Regions from separate parts of the Radiobacillus sp. PE A8.2 genome, predicted to be linked through region 1. Evidence: riboswitches for the same ligand, from Rfam matches in the RefSeq annotation. Region 1 holds a riboswitch; each other region holds the start of a gene.
The links. Region 1 has a riboswitch for S-adenosylmethionine ahead of metX (homoserine O-acetyltransferase MetX). Riboswitches for the same ligand answer to the same signal wherever they lie in the genome.

Region 1 (3,836 bases):
ATCCATCGCTTTTAATAAATACAAGTAACTGTTGGCATCAAACCGTTTTGTTAATTTTTTACCTTGATAATCAAGGTAAGATTCAATTTCATAAGCTATCTCTTCATGCGCAACTCCTGCTGGTGCTCGCTGCTCACGTCCAAAGCGTTCATTAAATAAATCTCCGGAGCGATACGTGATCATACCAATCATTCTCGCTAAGCTAAGCCCGTGCTCTGGAATCGTTTCAGCAGTGTAATTACCGTTGTTCCATTTTGGATCTTGCAGGATAGCTAATCGAGCAATGTTATTAAATGCAATTGCATAATCGTTTAGGTAAGGTGTTACGGCTACCGGAAATAATAGATCCATATAATCGGGATATAAAATTCCCCATTCTAGCGCCTGCATGCCACCGAGCGATCCGCCAGTAACTGCCTTTACATGATCAATTCCTAACTGCTTTAATGCTTTATATTGTGCATTCACCATGTCACGTACCGTAACAAAAGGAAAATCGGTACGATAAGCTTCTCCTGTGATTGGATTAATACTCAATGGACCCGTGCTACCATTGCATCCACCTAATACGTTAAACGAAATCGTTTGAAACTGGTCGGAATCAATATAACCACCAGATTTAATTAAATTTGCCCAATAGCCAGGGCTTTCTTCCGTTCCTACAGCATGCTGACTACCAGTTAAAGCATGGCATATAAGAATAACAGGATCAGACGTTGAACCAATTCGTTCATAGGCTAGCTCTACTTTCGGAAGAGTCTTTCCTGATTCCAATACGAGTTCACCAATATCAATTGTCCCTGTCTCCCTAAATGTGGCGACTGTTGCTTTCATCGGCGTCACCTACCACCCTTCCAAGAAAATATCCATCAAAAAAGCCTCTCTGCGGAAACAGAGAGGCATACTAATAAAGTTAGTCTCTCTTATCTCCCAAGCATAACGCTCGCAGGAATTGGCACCTTTTCAAGTATATAAAAATACTTAATGGTTGCCGGGTTTCATCGGGCCAGTCCCTCCACCTCTCTGGATAAGAAAACGAATTACTATTCAATTAATTTAAATTATCAATTTCATTAATACGAAGTTTAGCACGCAGAAATTCGACTGTCAATATAAAAAGTATAAAAAGTTGTAAAATTAAGATAACTGAATCAATTTCATAATTACTCTACAGAATCATTAACAAATATTATGATAATAACCATACATGTCCTTTACTGATGAAAGAAATTAGGCTTCTGCGTCAGATCATCATAATGGCTATGAAAAATATGTGTAGACGCAGGTGACAGTGGTGGAATTAACCATGACCACCTGCCAGTGAGCTCTCGTTCTGCTTTTGCCTCTTTTTCTTCAAACATCTTAAACTGCTGTGCTGCCGTATGGTGGTCAACGATCGTAACGCCTGCTTTTTGGAAAGATTGGAGAACAGCTTTGTTCAGTTCGACTAGCGCTTCGTCTTTCCACAAAGAACGGTTTGAATTTGTGTCCAACCCTAAATGCTCAGCAACGGCCGGCAACAAATTGTACCGATCTGTATCTGCAAGGTTTCTAGCTCCAATCTCCGTGCCCATATACCAGCCGTTAAAAGGGGCACAGCCATAGTTGATCCCGCCAATCTCAAGACGCATATCTGCAATAATCGGCACTGCATACCACTTCACTTCTCGTTCGCCAAAAAGGTCATGATTAGGGTGCTCGATCACAACTTCAACAATAATATCGGCCGGAATATCCATCCATTGAGGTTCATCCTCATCTATTTGCACCACTAATGGAAGGATATCAAACGCACCAAACTTTCCCTCCCAGCCAAGCTCCATGCATCGCTCCGTAAATGCCACAGACGCCGGATCACCGATGATACCGTCTGCGGTTTGATAGCCTGCATAGCGTAATAGCTGATGGTTCCAGATTCTCACTGTCCGATTGTTACCTGCATCTGCATTAAATATCGTAATCGCAGACTGGACTTTACCATTATTTGTAGCAAACACAATATGCTTAAAAAGCAAATCAAACACATCAGACGCCTCGGTGATCTCTCTAGCATCAATCACCTTCAAGCGATTCCAAAACAACCGTCCAATGCAACGATTGGAATTGCGCCAGGCCATTTTTGCTCCATGACTCAATTCCTCAAAACTATGCTTATAGGTTCCCGTTTCGTTAATTTCTGAAATCACTTCATCTATTCGTTGCTCAATCTGAATCTCGTTTTTCCCAAGTTCGAAGTAACACGTTCTTATAAAGGATGCTGCTTCTTGTATTAACTCAGCATTTTCCAAACGCTGTAAATTATTATTTTTCATAGCTACCTCCAAGTTCAATAGTGTCATTTTAGCAAAACTTTGGAGTAATCCGAAATAGTATGATTGCGTAAGAAAAAAGCCAAGGACCTCCATATCATATGGAGGTCCTTGGCTTACTGGAAATAATGTAACGCGCCCGGAGGGATTTGAACCCCCGACTCTTGGTACCGGAAACCAATGCTCTATCCCCTGAGCTACGGGCGCAAGACAACTTTATTAAATTTGTGACAAAAACCATTATAACCGATAGCGCTGCTTATTTCAATTACTGTTTTTCCTATCTATAAATTGTGCCCATACCACTAGGTATTTGTCTGCATAGGTTATAAAGGATTTCAATACAAATGTAGGAAATCATTACAAAAACACCTTGCAAAAAATTGCTAATAGACTTATGTCTTGATTTCACTATTGGAATCAAGGCATTTTTTGTCTATTTTCGTAAATCTTGTGGATATGGCAAATTTCCTATAAACGTGTCAACATTTGTATGGAAGCGATTTTTAGCTTAGTTTTCACTAAGGGATCGGACCAATAAGATTCCTGCCAACACACCCATTATTGCTCTTATTTCTAAGCTTCTCAATGGATTGATGGCATTAAAACCGTCAATCCCAAACCATAGTATCCAACTTCCAAATGGTATAGTGGAAAATATAATAAGGATCAGCGTAAGGACAGCCTTAGCGCAATCTACCTTAACCTTTTTTAAAGCAATAATCTTTTTAACTTTTTCTGACTCAATTAAAATTCCGAATAACAAGTAGAGAAAACTGATTAAAAGTCCGTAAAGTATCATTCCTTCCCCACTGTAATTAAGTACTACCTTATACTCTTTAAGGACTAAGGATATTACCATTAGAAGAATAATACCAATGACCGTTTTAAAAAGTAACTTATTCATTTTCAGTACAGCCTCCCTCCTCAAATTCAACATAAATTTCTATTCTTTGCATAATCTTCTTATGTAACTTTAACATAAAATACCAGAACCCTTTATGCTTTCTATGGAAATTTAACTAAGTTCTAAAACCACACTATTGTAGAAAATAGGCATTTTATAGTAATATCAATCAATTCCTACTACTGACAAAACCTATGCTGCCATGTTTATATTGTGTAAAAAAGGGAACGCTGAATTTAGGTAATTTACGCTACAATTAATACATACGATGTAATATAGGGACTATGATGATAAAAGCTCACCTTATCTACATAATTATTTTTGGCTTTTTCGTAAAGTTTGTTGTTTTTTAAACTTCATAATTGAAATGAAAATGCGACATAGTGCTTGTGATTTCCGCTCCAGGCAGTCACTTTACGCTAGTTTAAAGCGTTTTTCTTTAAACAGGCACGGCTTCAGCTAACTCAGAAGCAAATGTTTTCGGTGGGACGAGTAATCGCAGTCCCAAAATGCGCTTCTGAGTGGATCTTCAGCTCGCGCTTTTCCCGCAGGACTTTGAATTAACTTCCCCGAATTACACCGCACGAAGAAAATGCGGTTTTCATTTTCGAAGATCGACT
Region 2 (3,836 bases), on a different contig from region 1:
TATATGCGAATCATGCTTTTGATTATATTATCGGATCTGTTCACTATGTAGATGATGTCAATATTTTTAAAAAGGGTCGTTGGGATAACTTAACATCGAGGCAGCGAGTCCAATTGAAAGAAAATTATTATGCCTTGATTGAGGAATCTGCGAAAAGCGGCTTGTTTCAAATACTCGGTCACATCGACGCGATGAAAGGGTTTTATCCGGCATTTTCTCAAATTGAAACAAATGTTATTGATCATACGTTACAAATTATTGGCCAATCAGATGTAGCGATTGAAATAAACACATCCGGAAAAACAAAGGATTGTGGTGGCTGGTATCCAGCAGATGACATATTAGAGCGAGCGCTTTTTCATAACGTGAAAGTAACATTCGGATCTGATGCCCATACACCTGAGCGGATTGGTGAGGATTTTGATGCAGTCAGACATCGCTTGAAAGAAATTGGCTATAAGGAATGGGCATATTTCGTGCAAAAAGAAAGGTATATGACAGGTCTTTAGTTTGAGGAATGTGCCAAACTAACTACGTTAGCCAATTTCATAATACTCATTTTCAGCTATCTGCATCCACATTTAGTTGGATTAAACTGTCTCCGAAAAATGTACGGATGCAGATAGCTGTATAAGGTAATTATGAAATTGACTCACTTAATTAAGTTGTTTTGCATGTTTGAAAATTTATCCAAAAAAGTTGTTGTAATATTTAATAAATTGGATTACACTTAGTTACAGATAAATGGATCGAAGAAAAACACAATTTAATAGTTTATTCTTATCAAGAGAGATGGAGGGATTTGGCCCTGTGAAGTCTCAGCAACCAGTCGTTAAGACATGGTGCTAAGTCCAAAAGGTTTTAGCTTACAGATAAGAAGAATGTTTGATATTTTAAAGACCTTCTTCTTGTGAGAGGGTCTTTTTAAATTTGAAATAACGCCAAAAAATTAAAATGAAAAAGGGAGAGATTTTATGTCAATTACATTAACAAAAGCACCATTTAGAGCTGACCATGTTGGGAGTTTGCTTCGCCCGGATAGCATTCACGAAGCGAGAAAACAATTTGCTGAAGGCATAATTTCAGCAACACAATTACATGATATTGAAACAAAAGAAATAAAACGAATTGTCGATAAACAAATTGAAGTGGGATTAGAAGCAGTTACTGACGGTGAATTCAGACGAAGATTTTGGCATACGGATTTTTTAGAGCATTTAAATGGTGTGGAAGGTTATGTACCAGAACAAGGATTTCAATTTAAAGGAGAAGAAACAGAGCGTTATGATGTACGTGTAGTTGGAAAAGTCTCATTTAATCAAGATCACCCACATATTAAAGAATTTGTGGAGTTTAATGAAATAGTCGCTGGCAGAGCAGTAGCAAAGCAAACAATCCCGAGTCCGAACCAATTGTTTAATAAAGGCATTCTTGATGAATCCATCTATCCAAATATTGAAGAATATGCGAGTGATGTGATTTCAACCTACCGTGACGCTATTGAAGCATTTTATCAAGCAGGGGTTCGTTACTTGCAGTTGGATGATGTATATATTGCAGGGTTGTCTTCACCAGATATCCCATTTAATGAGGGAAAATACTCACGTGAATTTTTAATTGATTTAGCGCGAAAAGTAATTAACGGTGTGTTGGAAGGAAAGCCAGAGGACTTAGTTGTAACCACGCATTTATGCCGCGGAAACTATCGATCAAAATGGGCGTTTGCTGGCAGCTATGATTTGATTGCACCTACACTATTTGCTAAAGAAAAGGTTGATGGCTTCTTCTTGGAGTATGATGATGAACGATCTGGTAATTTTGCCCCATTAGAATACATTCCGAATGGCGGTCCGAAAGTTGTGCTTGGTGTTTTTACTTCTAAATTTGCCGAACTAGAAGATAAAGAAACGATTAAAGCACGTGTTGAGGAAGCGGCTAAATATGTTCCACTAGAGCAGTTGTGTATTAGTCCACAATGCGGGTTCGCTTCTACACATCATGGCAACCAATTAACCGAAGAGGAACAATGGCAAAAATTAAAATTGATTGTCGATGTAGCCAAAGGAATATGGTGACATTATTATAAATATTTTCTTATGAAAACGATTTTGAGAAGATACTTACTTATTTTTAGAAACCTTGATTGGCAGATGCCTTTCAAGGTTTTTGTTAGATTATTGATAAAACATCTTTATATATATAGTGATCAACCGTACGCATTTTTTCGTACAATTTACCATCATTCATAGTATAATAGAGCGAAAAGTGAGTACAAGAAATGTCTTCTCATGACTAACGGAAACCAGATTAGAAGCAGTAGGAGGAGAGGAATAATTGTTGGATAAAAAGAGTATTGATCAAGCGAAAACAGTACTAAGAAAAGCAATAAAAAATCAAGATATTGCTGGTGCAAATATGTTGGTTATTAAAGAATGTAAAGAAATCTTTTATCATGAAGATGGTATGGCTGATCGAGAAGCAGGAATTCCAATAAGGCGAGATTCTATTTTTAGATTGTATTCCATGACTAAGCCTGTAACAGCAACGGCAGTGATGATTCTGTTAGAACGAGGTGAAATTGATCTATATGAACCGGTAAGTAACTATCTTGAAGGATTTAAAAATCAGATGGTTGATGTTGGCGGACGTTTGGTTCCGGCAGAGCGTGAAGTTACGCTAAAAGATTTACTTTCAATGTCCTCAGGGTTAGTTTATGGTGGAGAAGATAGAGCTGGACTGGATACAGAGGCTGTTTTTAAGGAGATCGATTCTAAGTTATTAGGAGATTCTCCGATTGGTACAGTAGAAGCAGTGAACAAATTGGGAAAAGGTGCACTTGCATTCCAACCAGGTACTTCCTGGCGATATGGAACGTCAGCTGACGTACTTGGGGCTGTTGTTGAAGTAGTTAGTGGACAACGGTTTGGAGATTTTTTGAAAAAGGAAATATTTGAACCAATTCAAATGAAGGAAACAGCATTTTGGCTTTCTGGTGAGAAAAGAGAGCGACTTGTGAAAACGTATGCAGATGATGGTAATGGTGGGTTGAAGCTTTATACCGGAAACCATTTAGGAATCATACATCATATGGACAGAAATCCTACATTTGAATCTGGTGGCGCTGGACTAGTTTCTACAATAGATGATTATGCAAGATTTACGAAGATGCTAATGAATCAAGGAAGTTTGGGCGGCGTGCAGATTTTACGTCCTAAAACCGTTAACTATTTGACGTCAGCAACACTAAACCAAACGCAACAGAAGAACTTTGACCTTTGGGGTACACTTGCTGGGCATAGCTATGGTAATTTAATGCGTGTTATGGCGGATACGACTAAAGCTGGAGATCTCGGAAGTCCTGGAGAGTATGGTTGGGACGGTTGGCTTGGTGCCTATTTTTGTAATTGTCCGAATGAAGATGTTACACTTCTATTTATGATGCAGAAAAAAGATGCAGGAACAACCACGCTAACGAGAAAATTGCGTAATATTATATTAAGCTCGTGCTACTAGCATGAATATCAAACGGAGGTTACTATGAAAGCCCTACATATATTGTTAGTCCTATCATTTATTTTGTTAATCGGCGCCGCAGGTTGTGGCATTGGAACGGAATCTGAATCAGATACCGACCAAAATCAACAAGCTGCTGAACCGAAAGAAAAGGCTGAGTACCCGACAGTAGAAGAAAATCCAATTGTTACGATTACAATGGAAAATGGTAGTCAAATCAAGATAGAATTGTATCCTGATGTTGCGCCAAACACGGTAGCGAATTTTATTTCACTAGTTGAAAAAGAGTACTACAATGGGGTGATATTTCATCGTGTGATTCC
Region 3 (3,836 bases), on a different contig from region 1:
GCTTTTATCGAAAATGATTCACAACTAGCAAGTCTGATTGAGAACGATATAAAAGATATAGACGAAAGCACGTTACCATTCACAACAAAAGAAGAAGCGGCTAGAACAGTGATTCAAAAAGTTGGATTAGGAAATCTTATGGAAATCCAATCAAAGGTTAGCGATGGCGCAACAGAAGCAGAACAACAGGAGATCATCACAATGCTGGAAGGGAAGTTAACCGAGGAAGAAATGCTAGCGATTAAAGTGATTGCGTATAAGGAATTTGTTGAATAGCAGTTGTTAATATAAGGGCCGTGCTGTCTGTGTTGAGCATGCACGCGGATTTGGCGGCCCCAGGCTTATTCTAATGAAAATCCATGTATGAAAACCCGAGCGGCCACCAGCGTGCTTATTTCTATTAAACAGAATACGGCCTGTGGTGTCCGCTTTGCCAACATCTACTAGATTGTCGTGTGAATGGGTATGTATTAATGAAAATCCGTGCTGTTGAGGTTGAGCGAGCACTGCGATTATTTGATGGGTTTCAAATAAAACGGCACTTAATTAAATAATGTTTTTTCCATCCGTAAACACCCAAACTAAAACCGATTACCGCAATCCCAATCATTCAAATGATCCTATATTCTCTTTCAATGCTTGATGTAAAGTTCCAAGTGTCCTGGTGTTCTGGCCGAACGATATTCCCAGTTGGGTTATTTTTTTTGCAACTTCCATTCGTAAGCCTGTGATTACTGTGTTGCATCCCATGTAGGAAATGCTGTCAATTATCCGTTTCAAGTGACCGATAATTTCACTATCTATTTCGGCTACTCCAGAGAAATCGACAACTAATGTTTGTATTCGTGATTTTCCAATCTCTGACAAAACTTTTTCCTCAAGAATCTCAGCCCGGGATACGTCAATCGAACCGATTAAAGGTAAGATTCCTACAGAAGGATTTATTGGAATAATGGGTACCGACAAATTTTCAACCAATTCTCTTTGTGACTTAATTAATTCATCCTTATATTTAGAGTAACTAATAAAAAATGCATTTAAAAATCCGTCTAGTTTACTATTAATGTCTTTTTCTAGTATGAAAAAGTTTGCCATTTGCTTCTCTAGAGAAATACTGTTACATTCCTGAATGAATTTCCACAAGGTTCTGCGAATAGCTTGTACCCACTCTAATTTGAAAGACAAATCAATAGATTGTGTTGCCCAAGCAATCCCTTCTTGTTTAGCAAAATCTGCGATTGCTTGCTCTTTACCCTCAATAATATCCAGTACTAGTTTGTGTGCGTTATTGACAAGGTCAATGTTACCAATTCTTAAAATCTCGTCGATTTTGTCTCTAACATTCACCGCCTCATCTAGGAGTGTTTGTTCAAATTCTTGGCTATTATCCTGCAATAAGTCCTTAAGGTATAATGAGTCTCGGTAACTATAATCCATCTCGTAGCCCCCTTGTTTTGTTAACCCCTGAAAATTTGTATATACCCTATAATATATATTGTAAAACGTAAAAGTAAAATTTTAAATAAGAAATTAATTTTACACAGCGCTCACCGCCATGGATTCTAATGGACCGTGAACGAGATGTGGATTGTGCGGCCACAGATGCGCTTAATTTAAAGAAAATCCGTGCTGTTAGTGCTGAGCGGCCACCAGTGCGCTTATTTGCATGAAATGAGACAGAATGGCAGTTAATTCACAGAATAAGGTCGGTGGTGGCCGTCAAACTCGTGAAAATGGGTATTTGTCACAGATAGCAGCCGTGGTGTCCGTGGAACTTTGGCATTAGAGTGGTGCGGATTGTGCGGCCACAGATGCGCTTAATTTAAAGAAAATCCGTGCAGTCAAGGGCTGAGCGGCCACCAGAGCGCTTATATGTATGAAATGAGACAGAATGGCGGTTAATTCACAGAATAAGGTCTGTGGTGGCCGTCAAACTCAGGAAAGTGGGTATTTGTCACAGATAACGGCCGTGGTGTCCGCAGAACTTTGGCATTAGAGTGGTGCGGATTGTGCGGCCACAGATGCGCTTAATTTAAAGAAAATCCGTGCAGTCAAGGGCTGAGCGGCCACCAGAGCGCTTATTTGCATGAAATGAGACAGAATGGCAGTTAATTCATAGAATAAGGTCGGTGGTGGCCGTCAAATTCGTGAAAGTGGGTATTTGTCACAGATAACGGCCGTGGTGACCGCATAGCCCACACCGTGATAAACGTTCGCTTCTCCGTGGCACCCTACCCACCTCCAAACAAAAAAATTATAATTTTCTTAAAATAACCAATTGACAGATAATCAAAATGCATGTAACTTATTAAGTACAATTTAATTAATCGATTTTCTTATCCAGAGAGGTGGAGGGACTGGCCCGACGATACCTCGGCAACAGACTGTAATAGTACTGTGCCAATTCCAGCAAGCTTAATCGCTTGAAAGATAAGAAGAGCTAGCGACTACATATGTCTGCCCTCTTCTTATGGAAGAGGGCTTTTTGTTGTATTGGCGGTTTTTTCTGCCAATCGCAAATAGCCCTCGGAAAAAGTGCATGCTAAAGAACATCGATAAGGGGGATGTCAGGATGAGTGATCTGGATCAGGAGAAGGTGTCGCACATTCTAGATACGCTAAAGGACATGGAGTACGGATCGATTGTGATTACGGTTCATGATGGGATAATTACGCAGGTGGATGCGACGGAAAAGGTTCGCTACACGCTGCCGAAAAAGCAATCGACAACAACGAAAAAAACAAGTTAAAACTTAATATGCCGATTAGACCACTAAAGGCAACTTATCTAAGGAACAAAGATTCTGATTCCGTAGAAAAGGTGTCTTTTTTATTTGCGAAATGAAAGCCGAGCACGACCAAAAAGGAGAGGATGAGCAATATGAGTGAAATTGTAATTTTATCAGGCAGTCCGTCCGTGAATTCGAGATCTGATTTAGTATTAAGATTCCTGGGCAGATCGTTGCAAAACAAAGGGTTTAAAGTAACACATGTTTCGATTAAAGATGTGCCGCAGGATGTGTTGTTCGAAGGGAAGTTTGACAGTCCAGTCGTTAGTCAGATCGCCGCAAAGCTTCAAGGGGCAAGAGGGGTGATCGTTGGGTCGCCGGTTTATAAGGCGGCATACACGGGGGTGCTCAAGGCGCTGATCGATTTATTGCCGCAGGATGTGTTGGAGGATACACCGGTATTTCCGCTGATGACTGGTGGGAGCCCAGCGCACATGCTGGCGATTGAGTATACGCTGAAGCCATTGCTTGCGACGTTAAAGGGGCAAAATTTGAAAGGCGTATTCGTGACCGACAATCACATAGACAAAACGAATACCGAACAACCGATCATAAACATAGAAACACATGAACGATTAACGAAGCAACTGGCCTATTTTGTTGAGTTATTGAATAGGCAAAAAAGCCCGATTGTATAAGAACAAATTCAAACAAAGGAGAGATTTGTAATGGCAAATAAACGAATTTATTTAAATGCATTTGATATGAATTGTGTGGGACACCAGTCACCTGGGTTATGGACACACCCGGAAGACCAGTCGCATCGCTATAAGGATAGCAGCTATTGGATTGAGCTGGCACAGATTTTAGAAAAAGGGCAGTTTGATGCCGTGTTTATCGCTGATGTGCTCGGTTATTATGATGTGTATGATGGATCGCGTGATGCAGCTGTTCGTCAAGGCGCACAAACGCCGGTGAATGACCCGTCGCTGATTGTTCCACTAATGTCAGCGGTGACGAAGCACCTAGGTTTTGGTGTTACTGCTTCTGTTACGCATGAGCATCCGTACACGTTTGCGCGGAGGATGTCGACGCTTGATCACTTAAC
Region 4 (3,836 bases), on a different contig from region 1:
TGTTTTGAGGTAGATTCAGGAGTATTAATGAGTGAGAATTGTATTAGGGCGTTCCGTAAACAAGCAGAAGCACATGGTGCAGTGCTTAAGGTTAATGCCCCCGTAACATCGATCTCTATTTTTGAAAATAGTGTAAAAGTGGAAACAGCTGAGGAAAGCTTTACGGCAGAATCTTTAATCATGACGCCTGGAGCAGGTACAAGAATGCTTCTTCCATTAGTAAAGTTGGAATTACCACTGCAAGAGGAGCGAAATACATTCTCTTGGTTTGACACAGACGAAAGTATCTACAATGCGACTGCGTTTCCGGCCTTTTCATTTGAATTACCAACGGAAACATATTACGGATTTCCAAGCATTGATCAAGCAGGTGTCAAAATAGGGCGACACGATGGTGGGATTCCAAGAGATATGAGCCAACCGTTAGATGAATTTGGCACATATGAACAAGATGAGCGAGATGTAAGTCGTTATGCTGAACGGTGTATGCCAAAAGTTGGTGCCCATAATATCGGTAGGGCATGTACGTACACGATGACTCCAGACGGGGATTTTATCATTGATAAGCACCCTGATCATGAGCATGTTATTATTGCTTGCGGATTTTCAGGACATGGATTTAAATTCAGTAGTGTGATCGGAGAGATTTTAAGCCAATTGGTGACGGGAAATCGTGAAACAGCATTAGATATTAGTCCTTTTTCTATAAAAAGATTTCCAAAATAATGTAAATATTACCGTTATTTGATATTCGCAAAGTTTGTCTAATATTGTTGACAAGTTTGCGGCAACACGATATGATGTGAAAATATTAACTAAATAGTATGCTTATCAAGAGTGATTGAGGGACAAGGCCCAATGACATCCAGCAACCTTCTTTAAAGAAAGGTGCTACATCCTACAGAAGATTTTTTCTGAAAGATAAGGTTTTTATAAAATAAAGAGCCTCTTTCAATTGAAATGGGCTCTTTTTTATACTGGAATAATCGTCAGAACGACTGTTGCTTCAAAACATAAAGTAAACGGGGATGTTTAAGTGGGAGTCTACGGACGCTAATACAGTGCTGAACTGCAGCGTTTGAGAAAGCAAAGGAGTAGAGTTATATGTTAGTACTTGAAGGAATTCGGAAGGTTTACGGTGAGGGTGGAGAAAACCCCGTTGAAGCTTTAAAAGATATAAACCTCGAGGTGAAAAAAGGCGAAATATTCGGTGTTGTCGGCTATAGCGGTGCAGGTAAGAGCTCGTTGATCCGTTGTGTAAATTTATTGGAAAAGCCTACCTCGGGAAAAGTGAAAGTGAACGGAATTGATCTAACAAAATTATCTCCTAAAAAGCTAAGAGCGGAACGTAAGAAAATAGGGATGATTTTCCAACAGTTTAATCTTTTACATTCGAAAACGGCGTTTGGAAATGTTGCTATGCCACTTATTTTAGAAGGCTATAGCAAAGATGAGATTGAGAAAAAAGTAACGAAGCTTCTCTCTTTTGTAGGTCTAGCAGATAAAGCAGATCATTATCCTGAGCAACTTTCCGGTGGACAGAAGCAAAGAGTTGGTATTGCTAGAGCGCTAGCAACCGATCCACACGTATTATTGTGTGATGAGGCTACTTCGGCACTTGATCCAGATACAACGAACAACGTGTTAGAACTGTTAAAGCAGGTTCGTGAAGAGTTAGGTATTACGATTCTATTAATCACCCATGAGATGAACGTGATTAGAGACATTTGTGATCGCGTAGCCGTGCTAGATGGTGGCGTAATTGTGGAACAGGATACTACTATTAATTTGTTTACTGAACCGAAAACAGCGATAGCTAGGAGCTTTGTTCGGACCGTATTAAATGATGCGTTACCAGAAGCAACTTTAAGAAAAGTTTTAGAAAAAAGTGCTTCTAATTCTGTATATCGAATTCTGTATAAAGGGGAATCTGCTAATGATCCATTACTTTCTGATGTTGCTAAGAATTTCAGCGTAGATATTAACGTCATCTATGGAACAATTACAGAACTTCAAGGACAGCCGTTTGGTAATATTATTGTGGAATTGAACGGGGAAGCAAGTGAGATTACTAAAGTCGTTGACTTTATTAAAGGGAAAAAGGTGACGATTAAGGAGGTAGTGCCAGATGCAGTTTGATTGGGCTTGGTTTTGGCCTGAATTATTAGGGTCTCTTAATGAAACATTGTATATGATCATCGTCACTTTCCTAATTTCAATCTTAATCGGGATCCCACTCGGAATCATTTTAGTTGTTACGAGGGAACAGGGCATTTTAGAAAATAAAGCTGTATTTAAAGTGTTGAATGTTATTGTAAATGTACTCAGGTCGATTCCATTTATTATCTTAATCGTTGCAATCATTCCATTTACGCGATTCATTGTAGGAACATCAATCGGTACAACTGCAGCGATTGTTCCATTAGTGTTTTATACAGCACCGTATATTGGTAGATTAGTGGAAAACTCATTATTAGAAGTTGGTTCAGGTACGATTGAACTAGCACAAGCGATGGGGGCAACACCTTGGCAGATTATTTGGCGGTTTTTATTGCCAGAAGCTCTAGGATCGTTAATTCTATCATTAACGATCGCGATTATTGGTTTAATTGGTGCAACAGCAATGGCTGGTGCTGTAGGTGCAGGGGGTATTGGTGACTTAGCTATCTCGTACGGTTACAACCAATTCCAAACAGAAGTGATGATTATTACGGTTATTATCCTTGTGATTATGGTTCAACTTGTGCAGTCACTAGGCAACTATTTTTCAAGAAAAATAAGAAGATCTTAATGTGTTAGTTTCAGGGTGTATTTCGGTCACTCTATTATAAAAATTACAACAAGAAGGAGAAAGACGATATGAAGAAAACTTTATTTGCGTTTGCAGCATTATTACTATTTATTATTGCAGGTTGTGGATCTGACAGCGAAACTGTTAAAGTCGGAACAACTACAGCAGAAACACCAACATGGGAGCTTGTGAAAGAATTAGCGGCAGAAGAAGGTATTGAAATTGAAATCATTCAGTTTAGCGATTATGTGCAACCAAACATTGCATTAGACAATGGTGAAATAGATTTAAATGCTTTCCAAACAATTAGTTACTTTGAATCTTTTATTGAAGAACGCGATTTAAACTTATCTGCAATTGGTACCACGCCAATCTGGCCGATGGGTATTTACTCTGAAGAAGTAGAAGCGTTAAGTGACATTGAAGATGGTGCACAAATCATCGTTCCAAAAGAACCAACAAACTTAGGAAGAGCGTTAATGCTCTTGCAGAAAGCAGAATTAATTTCACTTGAAGAAGGCTTTGAAGGTGCTGGTGGTTTAGAAGCTATTGCGGAAAATCCAAAGAACTTAGACATTGTCCCGGTAACTGCTGGCCAAACTGCTCGTGGCTTACAAGATGCTACAGCAGCATTGATCAACTCTGATGTTGCAATTGCGGCAGGTTTAAATCCAACGAGTGATCCAGTATTCCGTGAAGACGATCAAAACGTACCATATATTAATATCATCGCTGCACACACAGATCGTAAAGATGAAGAAGCATTACAAAAGATTGTAGAAATCTATCATTCAGATGAAGTGACAAGCTTTATCGAAGAACAATTTGATGGAGCAGCTGTTCCAGTAATCCGACCAATTGAAGAAGTGATAGGAGAATAATGAAAAGGAACCCAGTGGGGTTCCTTTTTAATAGAATAAGAAATATATAAATCTGTACAAGTGTCTAGCTCCGAGCGCCAGAAACGTAGCGACTTCACGAATCGCCTTACGATAAGTCATCATTGATTCAGGTTTTATGGAAAGTCGACTAAAAGCGGACTTGT

Region 2: linked by a shared signal. The riboswitch ahead of ACI6MV_RS10805 (5-methyltetrahydropteroyltriglutamate--homocysteine S-methyltransferase) and the one ahead of metX (homoserine O-acetyltransferase MetX) in region 1 are both predicted to bind S-adenosylmethionine.
Region 3: linked by a shared signal. The riboswitch ahead of ACI6MV_RS07495 (YezD family protein) and the one ahead of metX (homoserine O-acetyltransferase MetX) in region 1 are both predicted to bind S-adenosylmethionine.
Region 4: linked by a shared signal. The riboswitch ahead of ACI6MV_RS21925 (methionine ABC transporter ATP-binding protein) and the one ahead of metX (homoserine O-acetyltransferase MetX) in region 1 are both predicted to bind S-adenosylmethionine.

What each region holds. Positions count from the first base shown of each region.
Region 1 covers NZ_JBJGXI010000022.1:36,780-40,615, reverse strand. The annotation lists gene metX (homoserine O-acetyltransferase MetX) at 1-834, opposite strand, end outside; SAM riboswitch class I at 921-1,034, opposite strand; gene ACI6MV_RS12975 (nitric oxide synthase oxygenase) at 1,215-2,312, opposite strand; tRNA gene ACI6MV_RS12970 (tRNA-Arg) at 2,444-2,516, opposite strand; gene ACI6MV_RS12965 (hypothetical protein) at 2,821-3,216, opposite strand.
Region 2 covers NZ_JBJGXI010000017.1:34,922-38,757, reverse strand. The annotation lists gene ACI6MV_RS10810 (histidinol-phosphatase) at 1-509, shown strand, start outside; SAM riboswitch class I at 778-879, shown strand; gene ACI6MV_RS10805 (5-methyltetrahydropteroyltriglutamate--homocysteine S-methyltransferase) at 975-2,075, shown strand; gene ACI6MV_RS10800 (serine hydrolase domain-containing protein) at 2,335-3,513, shown strand; gene ACI6MV_RS10795 (peptidylprolyl isomerase) at 3,538-3,836, shown strand, end outside.
Region 3 covers NZ_JBJGXI010000010.1:42,599-46,434, forward strand. The annotation lists gene ACI6MV_RS07485 (hypothetical protein) at 1-276, shown strand, start outside; gene ACI6MV_RS07490 (STAS domain-containing protein) at 607-1,437, opposite strand; SAM riboswitch class I at 2,334-2,437, shown strand; gene ACI6MV_RS07495 (YezD family protein) at 2,573-2,749, shown strand; gene ssuE (NADPH-dependent FMN reductase) at 2,881-3,426, shown strand; gene ACI6MV_RS07505 (LLM class flavin-dependent oxidoreductase) at 3,457-3,836, shown strand, end outside.
Region 4 covers NZ_JBJGXI010000058.1:22,587-26,422, forward strand. The annotation lists gene solA (N-methyl-L-tryptophan oxidase) at 1-726, shown strand, start outside; SAM riboswitch class I at 826-928, shown strand; gene ACI6MV_RS21925 (methionine ABC transporter ATP-binding protein) at 1,105-2,139, shown strand; gene ACI6MV_RS21930 (methionine ABC transporter permease) at 2,129-2,791, shown strand; gene ACI6MV_RS21935 (MetQ/NlpA family ABC transporter substrate-binding protein) at 2,860-3,672, shown strand.